DNA from 3 places in the Rothia sp. 11273D007AR genome. Region 1 is predicted to be linked to each of the others. Evidence: riboswitches for the same ligand, from Rfam matches in the RefSeq annotation. Region 1 holds a riboswitch; each other region holds the start of a gene.
The links. A riboswitch is a leader RNA that binds a small molecule or an ion and turns the genes downstream of it on or off. The one in region 1 is predicted to bind S-adenosylmethionine.
Positions count from the first base shown of each region.

Region 2: linked by a shared signal. The riboswitch ahead of ACED88_RS00425 (O-acetylhomoserine aminocarboxypropyltransferase/cysteine synthase family protein) and the one ahead of ACED88_RS03245 (methionine ABC transporter ATP-binding protein) in region 1 are both predicted to bind S-adenosylmethionine.
Region 3: linked by a shared signal. The riboswitch ahead of ACED88_RS07260 (ABC transporter ATP-binding protein) and the one ahead of ACED88_RS03245 (methionine ABC transporter ATP-binding protein) in region 1 are both predicted to bind S-adenosylmethionine.

Region 1 is NZ_JBPPWJ010000004.1:70,200-74,433, reverse strand. Features, by position in the region: gene ACED88_RS03255 (substrate-binding domain-containing protein) at 1-328, opposite strand, end outside; gene ACED88_RS03250 (TetR/AcrR family transcriptional regulator) at 559-1,107, shown strand; SAM riboswitch class I at 1,265-1,355, shown strand; gene ACED88_RS03245 (methionine ABC transporter ATP-binding protein) at 1,450-2,262, shown strand; gene ACED88_RS03240 (methionine ABC transporter permease) at 2,255-2,917, shown strand; gene ACED88_RS03235 (LLM class flavin-dependent oxidoreductase) at 2,950-4,234, shown strand, end outside.
Region 2 is NZ_JBPPWJ010000001.1:92,353-96,586, forward strand. Features, by position in the region: gene ACED88_RS00420 (S9 family peptidase) at 1-1,524, opposite strand, end outside; SAM riboswitch class IV at 1,663-1,780, shown strand; gene ACED88_RS00425 (O-acetylhomoserine aminocarboxypropyltransferase/cysteine synthase family protein) at 1,902-3,248, shown strand; gene metX (homoserine O-acetyltransferase MetX) at 3,263-4,234, shown strand, end outside.
Region 3 is NZ_JBPPWJ010000010.1:102,916-107,149, forward strand. Features, by position in the region: gene ACED88_RS07255 (LLM class flavin-dependent oxidoreductase) at 1-1,052, opposite strand, end outside; SAM riboswitch class IV at 1,161-1,261, opposite strand; SAM riboswitch class I at 1,463-1,556, shown strand; gene ACED88_RS07260 (ABC transporter ATP-binding protein) at 1,561-2,367, shown strand; gene ACED88_RS07265 (aliphatic sulfonate ABC transporter substrate-binding protein) at 2,376-3,416, shown strand; gene ACED88_RS07270 (ABC transporter permease) at 3,419-4,234, shown strand, end outside.

The DNA.
Region 1 (4,234 bases):
TGGTTGACTCGGTGAGTACATCGCTGGCGGTCTTATTGGTGGTGATGTCGAGGGTGATACAGGTGTCCTCGTCCACGGGCATAGCCTTCAGCGCTGCTGCCATAGGTTCGGTGGTGGCCACGGTGACAGCCTGGGTGGTTGAGCAGGCAGCCGGAACGGTCTGGCCGCTGGTCGTTGACTGTTCCCTATCAGAGGTGATGTTGGTGTAGGCGATAGCGCCGCCGCAGAGCAAAATCACGGCTGCAGCGCCGGTTGCAATCCACTTGCGGCTATTCTTCTTCTGCTTCTCAATACGCTCTTGACGGCGCGATTTGGCGGTGTTCACCATGGGGTGGGTGCCTCTTCCCTAATGCTGTGCGGTGGGGTGTGCGAGCGGGGGTCCCTCAGCAGGTGCGACTGATGAGGCACTCGCATGCGCGGCTAACTACTGCTGGGTAGCGCCGCTGGTTCGCCCTTTAGTGTAGCAAGAAAGGGGTGTTGGTGACGGGGTTTATAGGACGGTGGCGGCGGGCTGCTGTGCTTTAAAATGGGAGGGTGCCGAAAGTCAGTGAAGAGTATATGCGTTCCCGTCGTGCCGAGCTTGTTGCGGCTGCCCGCGCTGTGTTTATGCAGAAGGGGTATCAGCAGGCGTCGATGAGCGAGGTGATTGCGGCCTCGGGCTTATCTGCCGGGGCGATTTATAACCACTTTTCGGGGAAAACCGAGATTATGGCTGCGGCTGCCCGGGTAGACCTCTCTCAGTTTGAGGCGCGCAGCGATGAGCTGCCCTGGGAGTTTGTGGAGCGCTGTCTGGTGACCCTGCGGGACGACGAGCAGCTCACGCGTTTTTTGGCGATCACCTGGGGTGAGGCCGTGACGGTACCTGAGGTCGCTGAGGTCGTGGATGAACAGCTGGGCCTCTTGCGCTCCCGCGTGGTAGCGAGCTACCGGGCCTGGGCTGAGACCGAACTCGATTTTTCCCCCTCGGAGCTAGAAACCTGGTTACAGATGCTGGGCTCGGCGGTGCTGTCTGTGCTGACCGGCTTTGTGGTGCAGGCCAGCACCGTGCGCGACTTTGACGCCGAAAGCTACTTCGAATTTGCCCGCACCATTTTGCGGCAGGCCTAGCCTCCCTTTTTCCTGCGCGGACGCCGGTGAGCTGCTCACCGGCGTCCGTTTGTCTTTGTTGTTGCATAAGGCGTCATAAAAAGTAAGACAGGACATATTAGGTCGCACAAGGTTAAAAAGTTGGTACAGCTTTCGCCTAACCCATAGGCTAGCAACATCACCATCAAGAGCGACCGAGAGATCTGGCTCGAAGACGTCGCAGCAACCAGCCCTACCGGGCACGGTGCTACCGCCAGAACCGATGGGTTCTCCGTTTCTCTCTGAAATACACCCACCCCTGATGCTATTCAGTGAGGCGGGATCCCCCTCGCAATACTGCACTAAGTCATTGCAAGGAGACATATGATTTCATTACGGGATATTAGCGTGGAATATACCCGCGGGTCTGAAACGGTTCGAGCCGTTGACCGCGTCAACCTTGAGATAGCCCCCGGGTCTATTCAGGGCATCGTAGGGTTCTCTGGCGCGGGTAAATCTACCCTGCTACGCACCATCAACCTACTTGAACGCCCCACCAGCGGCACTGTAACGGTCAACGGTCAAAATCTCACCGATCTATCGGCCTCACAACTACGCCAGACCCGCCACAACATCGGTATGATTTTTCAGCATTTCAACCTGGTCGCTAACCTCACCGCCGTGAAAAACGTAGAGCTCTCTCTTAAGTTCGCAGGTATCCCACCGCGAGAACGGCGAGCGCGGGCACTGGAAGCTCTCAACATCGTTGATTTAGCCGATAAGGCTGACGCGTATCCAGGTCAGTTATCTGGCGGCCAGAAGCAACGCGTTGCTATTGCCAGAGCGCTAGCAACAAAGCCAAGCGTCCTCCTCTGCGACGAGCCTACGAGCGCCGTTGACCCGCGCACCACAACCTCTATCCTCCAGTACCTACGCACGATTAATGCTGAGTTGGGCATAACCACCGTAATTGTCACCCACGAAATGAACGTCATCAGGGCTCTAGCCCATAACGTGGCTGTACTTGAAAATGGCCAGCTGGTAGAACGCTTTGACCTTTCCCGTCTTCTAGATCCAGCCTTCACCCCCACCAGTGAAATCGGGCGACTGCTACAAAACGACGACATCGTGCTTACAGACCCGACCTCACGTGTGCCCCCAGCGAACGCCCTTCTACAGGAGCTAACCCATGTTTGAGCGAATTATCGAAGTTTCACCCGAAATCTGGCTAGCCCTGGGGCAAACACTCATTATGTTGTTGGTGGCTATTCCCCTGGCAGTCCTCTTCGGAACCCCTCTGGGAATCTTGCTCTACCTCATTGGTCCCAAGGGACTGCACCACAAGCCCATCCTCCACAAGGTTCTTGACACAGCCGTCAACATCGTGAGGTCCTTCCCTTTCCTCATTCTTCTTATTGCAATCATCCCGTTCACCCGTCTACTGGTAGGCACCAGCCTCGGTACCGCCGCAGTCTGTGTACCTCTTACCATCAACGCTATTCCCTACTTTGCCCGCTTTGTCGAACAGAATCTCACCCAGCTAGGTGACGGAACCGTTGAAGCGGCTCTTGCCATGGGCGCAAAAGCTCGACACATCATTACCGACGTCCTCCTTGTAGACGCCCGCCCTGCCCTGGTCACATCAATCACCATTATGACCGTCAGCTTTATCTCATACTCAGCTATGGCAGGCCTGGTAGGCGGGGGAGGCATCGGCGACTTCGCGATTCGCTACGGCTACTACCGCTACGAAACACCGCTCATGATTGTCGCCATCCTGCTCATGATTGCCCTCGTCTCTCTCGTACAGTTCAGCGGTTCTCGCCTATCTCGAGCCCTCGACAAGCGCTAAAAATAAATTTTTCACAGTCCAAGGGGACACCTATGTCAAAAACACACACCCCCAACCGTAAACGCCTGCTCTTGAGTGCTTTCGTTATGAATACTGGAAGCCACATCAGAGGTGGTCTCTGGCGACACCCCGAAGCCGAACAGCACCGATTCAACGAACTTGCTCTATGGCAAGATTTAGCCCGCCAGCTCGAAACAGCAAAGTTCGATGCCCTCTTCTTAGCTGACGTTGTAGGCGTCTACGGCGATTACGGCGGAAATAGCGACGCACTGATCCAAAAGGGACTGCAGATACCGTCAAACGATCCGCTCGTTCTAGCGTCTGCGCTTGCCGCTACTACGGAGCACCTGGGTCTTGCTATAACCTCATCCACCATCCAGGCCCACCCCTTCACCTTCGCGCGTCAGCTCTCGACGTTGGATCATCTGAGCGGGGGCCGAGTAGCCTGGAATATCGTTACCAGTGCCCTCGAAAATGCCCACCGTAACTTTGGGGCAGAAACAATCCCTGAACACGATAGCCGCTATGACGAAGCTGAAGAATACCTAGATGTGGTGTATAAGCTGTGGGAAGGGTCTTGGTCGCACAACGCCCTGAAACTAGATAAAGAATCTGGGATTTTTGCTGACCCAACTGGAGTGAGGCCTATCAACCACAGAGGCAAGCGATACTCTGTCGATGGACCTCATCTAGTAGCTCCTAGCCCGCAGCGTACTCCTTTCCTTTTCCAAGCAGGCAGCTCCCCTCGAGGTACTCGCTTCGCTGCCCGCCATGCTGAGGCTACCTTCATTTTTGCCCCTAACCCGGCTCACGCTGCTAAGGTTTCAAGCCGGTTAGAGACGGCAGCTGCTGAAGTAGGACGGAAGCGGGAGGACATCAAACTCTTTGCTGGTCTGTCCTTTACCGTGGGCTCTACTGAGGAAGAAGCTCACCGAATTTATGAGCAGGAGAAAGAATACCTGGATCTTGAGGCAATCATTGCCCACATCGGAGGTAGTTTAGGGGTCGATTTCGGTGGAGTTCCCCTAGACACACCGCTGGGTGAGATCCGTACTGAGGGCTCCGTCGGACTGCTTGAAGCAATTGCCGATTCGGTACCCGGCGGCAACCCTACCCTTGCAGACTTAGCCCGCTATCGGGCTGAATCCCAGCACATCGTAGGTAGTCCGGAACAGATTGCCGACAGGCTTGAAGAGTGGGCAGACGCAGGGGTAGACGGTATCAATATCATCAATTCCCTGCTACCGGGCTCCTACACCGACTTTATTGATCAGGTTCTTCCCATTCTGCGTGAGCGCGGTCTGGCTCAAAGCGATT
Region 2 (4,234 bases), on a different contig from region 1:
GGCGGTGGAGAAGTAGGGGTCCATGGAGGACTCATAGGACCCGTAGCCGTACTGAATCAGGGGGTTTTCCTGGGCCTTATCGAGGTCGGCGCGGTGCATGACGGAGAGCGGAATCATGGCTCCGTCCGCTGCCGGTGCCCACATGCGGTAGGCGGTGTAGTTCTCGGGCTCGTAGCCGATGACGGGGGTGCGGCGGCGCAGCACGAGGTCGTCGGTATCGGGGAAGTAGTCGTAGACGCTGCTGGGGGTGAGGTAGGAGGTGTAGTTCAGGCGGATAACCGGAGACATGATGTTCACACCGGAGAAGGCTGACGTGTAGAGCTCTTCGGTGAAGCCGCCGGGCTCATAGAGGTCAATGCCCTGGGGGTGGGCAGAAGCCACCTGCTCCGCGAGCGCGGTACGCGGGGCCACAAACACCTTGACGGTGGTGTTCTCACGGGCCATCAGGACCAGATGGTTGCGGGAGAACTTGAAACCCTCTAGGCGGACGTCCGTGCGGTGGGGCACCAGGGGAATCCAGCTGGCCTTGAAGTCGGCAAAGGGTACGTACTCTTCCCGCAGGGGAGCCAGCACGATTTCGCCGTTGGGGGCCTCGTGGTTGTGGCCGATGACCAGGTAGCCGGTGCCCTCCACATCGATAACGTCGGTGGAGTACTCGATGCCGGCGTCCCGCTTCATGATGAGCGTGGGCTCTAGCTGGCCCAGCTCGTGGATGTTAATAATGCGGGTCTCTGAATACTCGGAGTTTGAAGAGGTAATGACCACGTGGGTTCGGGAGGACGACATCCCGGCTCCCAGCCAGAGCCCGTTGTCGTCCTCGCGGTAGAGGGCAAAATCTTCAGACGCACTGGTGCCGATAGCGTGGGCACGCACCTCATAGGGGCGCCAGGACTCATCGGCTACCGAGTAGATCAGGTGCTTAGCGCCGGAGGCAAAGAAAGCACCAGCGAAGACGTCCTCAATCTTTTCCTCCAGAATCTCACCGGTATCGAGGTTCTTGAAGTACTGGGTGTAGCGCTCGTCGCCCGAGTCATCAACACCGAAGGTCAGCAGGGAGCCGTCGCGAGTGACCTGGAAGGAACCCAGGGAGAAAAAGGCCATGTCGCGGGCAAACTCGTTGCAGTCCAATACGACCTGCTCGCCGTCAAGCGGCTCACCGGGGCGGACGACCGGCGGCTGGTAGCGCTCTTCAACGCTGCCCTCTGTGAGGGCGGGGACGCGGCACATGACCGGGTACTGCTCACCGGCAACCGTGCGGTTAAAGTACCACCAGGCCCCGCGGCGCGAGGGCACCGACATATCGGTGAGCTGGGTGCGCCCCTTAATCTCTTCAAAAATAGCGTCCCGAAGGGGCTGCTGGTCTTCTGTGACCGCCTCGGTAAAGGCGTTCTCAGCGCGTAGATACTCTAGAACCTCGGCGCTTTCCTTATCGCGCAACCACTCATAGTGATCAACAAAAGTATCACCGTGATGGGTGCGCTCAACGGGTACACGCTTGGCAAGAGGAGGAGTCAGAGACATCATCAGCCCTTTCGTAAAAACTCGCTTCCCACCATTCTAAATGACGCTCATAGAACGTAACGTACGCAATACAAGGACACATGCTGAAACTTTAGAGCCCTTTCTTGACGGTCCCCGGGTGAGCCAGCCAGACTAGAGACAGGTCAAGAGAACCAGCGCTAAGCCCCAGCTAGCTGGTCGGCAACCCTCCACTCGCGGTGGGGTGCCCTGGGTGATGACCGGGCGTACCCACCGAGAACCAGGTACGCAAGCGCGGGACCGATGTGCCTCTATCTTCTGCGAGGGCATCAGATTCTTTTCCTCCTTACCCGGGCGGAAGATACGGCATGCGGCCCGTTTCAACTGAACACTGAAACAACGACCTCCCTAGGAGTAACCGCATGACCACCGAGAACACCGTTCCCACCCCCTCCAATCCCACCGGCTGGAAGTTCGAAACCCAGCAGATTCACGCAGGCCAGGAACCCGACGCGGCAACCGGCGCCCGTGCCCTACCCATCTACCAGACCACGTCCTTTGTCTTCAAGGACTCCGCCCAGGCAGCAGGTCGCTTCGCCCTCTCAGAGCTGGGCCCCATCTACTCCCGCATCAACAACCCCACCCAGGAAGCCGTTGAAAACCGTATCGCTGCCCTCGAAGGCGGCGTCGGCGCCCTGCTGCTGGCCAGCGGCCAGGCAGCGTCCACCTTCGCAATCCTGAATATCGCCGGTGCCGGGGACCACATCGTTGCCTCCCCCTCCCTTTACGGCGGCAGTTTCAACCTGCTCAAGTACACCCTCAAGAACCTCGGTATCGAAACCACCTTCGTTGACGATCCTGCTGACCCCGAGTCCTGGCGAGCAGCAGCCCGCGAGAACACCAAGGCCTTCTACGCAGAAACCCTGCCCAACCCCCGCGGCGACGTACTCGACATCGAGGCTATCTCGGGTGTAGCCCACGAGGTCGGTGTGCCCCTCATCGTTGATAACACCATTGCCACCCCCTACCTGCTCAACCCCATCAAGCACGGCGCTGACGTGGTTATCCACTCAGCCACCAAATACCTGGGCGGCCACGGCACCTCGGTCGGCGGCGTCATCGTAGACTCCGGTAACTTCGACTACGGCGCCTACCCCGACAAGTACCCCCTCTTCAACCAGCCCGACGAAAGCTACCACGGCCTGGTCTACGCCCGCGACCTCGGCGCGGACGGTGCCTTCGGAGTCAACCTCTCCTACATCCTCAAAGCCCGCGTCTCCCTCCTGCGCGACCTCGGCTCCTCCATCTCACCGACCAACGCCTTCAACATCGCCATCGGCCTTGAAACCCTCTCCCTGCGCGTAGAACGCCACGTAGAGAACGCCCTCAAAGTCGCCCAGTTCCTCAAAGACCACCCCCAGGTCGAATCGGTCACCTACTCCGGCCTGCCCGATTCCCCCTACTACGAACTGGCCCAAAAGTACCTGCCCAAGGGTGCTGGCGCCGTCCTCGGCTTCACCCTCAAGGACGCCGACGCCGAAACCGCCCAGAAATTCGTGGACTCCCTCTCCCTGCACTCCCTGCTGGTCAACATCGGTGACGTGCGCTCCCTGGCCGTACACCCGGCGTCCACCACCCACAGCCAGTCCACCACCGAAGAGCTTGAAGCTATCGGCATCAACCCCGCCTTCATCCGCCTTTCGGTAGGTATCGAACACATCGACGACATCCTCGCCGACCTCGAACTCGGCTTCACCGCCATCCGCTAAGGAAAGGTAGCCCAATGACGACCGCCCGCCCCGCTGAGACCACCCCCAACCGTACCGACGGCGTCCTCACCTACGCCAAAGTCGGCGACCTGACCCTCGAATCAGGGGCAGTGCTGCCCGACGTCACCATCGGCTACGAAACCTGGGGAACCCTCAACGAGGCGGGCGACAACGCCATTCTGATCCTGCACGCCCTGACCGGTGACACCCACGTCTCGGCAGGGCGAGTAGGGGCGGACGCCAGCGAGCAAGACCGCGCCTACGCCGAAGCCGCCGGGTGGTGGCCCACCGCCGTCGGCCCCGGCCGCGTGATCGACACCGACAAATACTTCGTCATCTCACCCAACATGCTCGGCGGCTGCTACGGCACCACCGGCCCAGCCTCACCCGCCCCGGCCAGTATCGACCCCGAACAAAAACCCTGGGGCTCCCGCTTCCCCCTCGTTACCATCCGCGACGGCGTCCGCGCCGAAAAACGCCTGCTCGACCAGCTCGGCGTTACCTCCCTCCACCACGTCATCGGCGGCTCCCTCGGCGGTGCCCGCGCCGCCGAATGGGCCGTCACCTACCCCGAGCTCGTCCGCTCCTGCGCCGTCATCGCCTCCGGCCCCGCCGCCACCGCCGAACAAATCGCCTGGGGTCACATGCAAAACCTGGCGATCCGCCAAGACCCCGCCTTCGCCGGCGGTGACTACTACCCAGGCCCCGGTCCCGTCACCGGCCTGGCTCTGGCCCGCCGCATTGCCCACACCACCTACCGCTCCGCTGCCGAACTCCACTTCCGCTTCGGGCGCGACGCCCAAGACGGCCACAACGTCCTGCACCCCCTCACCGCAGACCGCGGCCGCTACCAGGTCGAAAACTACCTCGACCACCACGGCACCAAACTCACCAACCGCTTCGACGCAGGCTCCTACCTCGCCATCAACGAAGCCCTACTCTCCCATGATCTCGGCCGCGACCGCGGCGGCCTCGAAAAAGCCCTC
Region 3 (4,234 bases), on a different contig from region 1:
TTATCCTGCAGGGTGAAGGGGGTCAGGAAGGACTGAATCGACTCGGTCTCAACGTACTTGAGGGCCTCGTCCTCATCGAACTGATCCAGGTCAAGGCCGCTCCAGCCGCCGATGATGCCCTGGGACGCCTCAACGTTCTGGTACTTGAGGTACTCAGCGTACTTGGCCTGAGCCTTCTCATCGGTCTCGTCCACAACGACGGAGAGCATAGCCAGAATCTTCACGTCATCGCGCTTGCGGCCGGCCTTCTCAGCCTCAGAACGGATACGCTCGGTCAGCACCTTGGTCAGGTGGGGGCGCAGGGCGGTAATGAAGATAGCCTCGGCGTGCTGGCCCGAGAAAGCCTGACCGCGGGAGGACGCACCGGCCTGGAAAATCACGGGGGTGCGCTGGGGTGAAGGCTCGGTCAGGGCGATGCCGGGCACCTGGAAGTACTTGCCCTTGTGCAGGATGGGGTGAACCTTAGAGGGGTCAGCAAAGACACCGTTTTCACGGTCGCGGGGCACAGAGCCGTCCTCCCAAGAGCCTTCCCACAGCTTGTAGCAGACGTCGAGGAACTCTTCGGCAATCTCGTACCGCTCATCGTGGTCAATCTGACCGGGCAGACCCTGGTTCTCAGCAGCAGACTGAAGGTAGGAGGTCACCACATTGAAGCCCACGCGACCACCGGTCAGGTGATCCAGGGTGGAGTAGGAACGGGCCAGAGTGTAGGGCTGGTTGTAGGTCACAGCGGCGGTCACGCCAAAGCCCAGGTGCTCGGTGACAGCGGCCATAGCAGAAATCTGCAGGAAGGGGTCACCCACAGGAACCTGGGCGCCGTCCTTCAGCACGGGAGCTACTGAATCCTTGTAGACATCGTAGACACCCACCACGTCAGCGATAAAGACAGCGTCAAACAGACCCTTCTCGCAGACCTTGGCCAGGTCGGTCCAGTACTTAATGGTGTTGTACTCATCCGCACGGTTACGGGGGTGACGCCACAGGCCAAAGCTCTGGTGGCTGGTAGTGGTCATATCGAAGGCGTTGACGACGATGCGCTTCTTCTCGGTCATGAACCGGGCCCTTTCACAGGTGGTGCTTGGCCCTCCGCGCCCGTGCTGCCGCCGGCGTCCTTACCCAAAGGAAAAGGCGCCGAGCCTTCGCGAAGGTGGCGCCTGGGTGCGCCGTACTTGCATTACTGCCTGATCCTCATCTGGGGCACCCCGCTACGGGAGAGGGTTGCCGCCCAACTAGCCAGAGCTTGACGTTGGGACTCTTGATCTTGAGATTTAGTGTAGCCCTCACAGCCCGCCAAGAGGCAAGCATCTGAGGCTACGTTTCACATTGTGGCACGTGTTGAGCAGTGTTACGCTCACCTGCGAGTTCCGGTCAGTTTCACCCACTGCGTCACACTCGTAACCAGGCGAAATACCGCGTCATACTCTTGCCCGGTTCCAACAAACGCCCCTAGCGTTGAAAGCGTTAACCATCCAGAGCGACCGAGAGACTTGGCTCAACGACGTCGCAGCAACCTCCCTCCACCAGGGGTCGGTGCTAACGCCAAGAGACGATGGAGAAAGCATGAGCGCACCCACGCTAGAACGCACCCCCACCACCCTCACAGCCTGCGAAATCGACTTCAATGCCGTCGGCAAGACCTTCATCGGCGAGCGCGGGGAGACCCGCACCGTCCTTGAAAACGTTTCTTTTACCGCCTACCCCGGTGAGATTATTTCGATTATTGGTTCCTCGGGCTGCGGCAAGTCGACCCTCTTGCGGGCTGCTGCCGGCCTGGGGGCAGCGACCGCCGGTACCGTCACGATTGACGGCAGCCCGGTACGGGGTCTCGATTCCCGTGTGGCTATTGGTTTCCAGGAGCCGCGCCTGCTGCCCTGGCGCACCGTTGAAAAGAACGTGGCGCTGGGTCTGCCCAAGGGTACCCCCAAGGACGTTGCCCGCGAGCAGGTTGCCCGCCTTCTGGACGTCGTGGGGCTGGCAGACTACGCCCAGCACCGCCCCCGTGAGATTTCCGGTGGCATGGCTCAGCGCGCCTCCCTGGCCCGGGCGCTGGCGCGGAACCCCGGCGTCCTGCTGCTGGATGAGCCCTTCGGCGCCCTTGATGCCCTCACCCGCATTAACATGCAGGATCTGCTGCTCGATATTCATGCCCACGACCCGGCCACCGTCCTGCTGGTCACCCACGACGTGGAAGAAGCCCTCTACCTCTCAGACCGGGTGATTGTGCTGGGTAAGCCGGACCCCGCTGCGCCCGCGACGATTGCCCGCATCGTGGAGGTGCCCGATCACCGCCCGCGCGACCGCGGCAACCCCGCGCTCTCGTCCCTGCGCAAAGAACTTTTGGCCGAACTCGGCGTTGAAGAACACTAGGAATACACATGTCACTCATTTCTCGTCTCACCACCACCTCTGCCCTGCTCGCAACCGGCACCCTACTACTGACCGGGTGTCTGGCAGGGGAAAACGCTTCTACCGCCGATACTTCTGCAGCAGCGGGCGACACCACCGTCACCATCGACTACGCCACCTACAACCCGCTCTCCCTGATTATCAAGGAAAAGGGTTGGCTAGAGACCGCCCTGCAGGAGCAGGGTAAGGATGTCGAGTGGGTACAGTCAGCCGGTTCGAACAAGGCTAATGAGGCCCTGCGCTCCGGTGCGATTGACGTGGGTTCCACCGCGGGCTCAGCTGCCCTACTGGCTCGCTCTAACGGCTCACCCATTCAGGTGATTGACCTCTACTCCCAGCCCGAGTGGTCAGCTCTGGTAACCCGCACCGACACCGGTATCTCATCGGTGAAAGACCTGGCCGATAAAAAGGTAGCCGTCACCAAGGGCACCGACCCCTACTTCTTCCTGCTCCAGGCTCTTGAAGAAGCAGGTGTGTCACCCGATGAAGTCACCATCGAGCAGCTACAGCACGCCGACGGCCGCACCGCCCTCAACCAGGGCACCGTAGATGCCTGGAGCGGTCTTGACCCCATCATGGCCAGCGCCGAAATTGAGGACGGCAACACCCTCTTCTACCGCAACGTCGACTTCAACACCTACGGCTTCCTGAACGCCACCGAGGACTTCATCGAGAGCGACCCCGAAGCCGCCCAGACCATCGTTGACGTCTACGAATACGCCCGCGACTGGGCACTCGCCAACGAAGAAGAGGCCGTGCAGATCCTGGCAGACGGCTCCGGAATTGAGCTTGAAACCGCCCAGGTCGTCTGGGGCCGCACCTACCTGGATATCGACAACGTGCCCGGCGACAAGCAGCTCGCCGTGCTGGAGAAGGTCGGCCCCTACCTGGTTGAATCCGGCGACGTTGCCTCACAGGGCGAAGTAGACACCGCCCTGGGCAGTATCGTCAACGACACCTTTGCCCAGAAGGCCGACCCCGCCCGCATTTCAACCCTGGTGGCTGAGTAGTCATGTCAGTTACCTCTGATCTCACCACCCAACCGGCGACCCACCGCCGCCTGGCGCGCACCGAAACACCGGCGTCCGCGAAGGTACCCCGCCGCCCCCTGCTCACCCGCCGCTGGGCACCCTGGCTCGGCGCCCTGCTTCCCCTGGTTCTGCTGGCGCTCTGGCAGTACCTGAGCACCGCCGGAGTCTTTAGCGCGGTGCAGCTCCCTGCCCCTTCGAAGGTGGTTGCCGCTGCCCTTGATTTAGCAGGACGAGGGCAGCTCGGCCTGCACGTCGCTATCTCAACCCAGCGCGTGGTACTGGGCTTCAGCATCGGTGCCATCCTGGGGCTGGTGCTCGGAGCCTGGGTAGGGCTCTCCCGCTGGGCCCAGGTGCTCGCCGCCCCCACCATCGGCGCCCTACGCGCTGTACCGTCGCTGGCCTGGGTGCCGCTGCTGCTGCTCTGGATCGGCATCGGTGAAAACTCCAAGGTCACCCTCATCGCTATCGGCGCTTTCTTCCCCGTCTACACCACCGTCTCGGCGGCCCTAGCCCACGTGGATCCCAAGCTGGTTGAAGCGGCCCGCACCTTCGGCGTCCGCGGCATCAACCTCTTTACCACCGTGCAGCTACCTGCCGTTCTGCCCGCTGTGGTCTCGGGTCTGAGGCTGGCCCTGGCGCAGGCCTGGCTCTTCCTGGTCGCCGCCGAACTGCTCGGTGCTTCGATGGGGCTGGGCTTCCTGCTCACCGACTCCCAGAACAACGGCCGCACCGACCGCCTACTCCTGGCCATCGTGCTACTCGCTATCCTGGGTAAGATCACCGACGCCCTGCTGGGT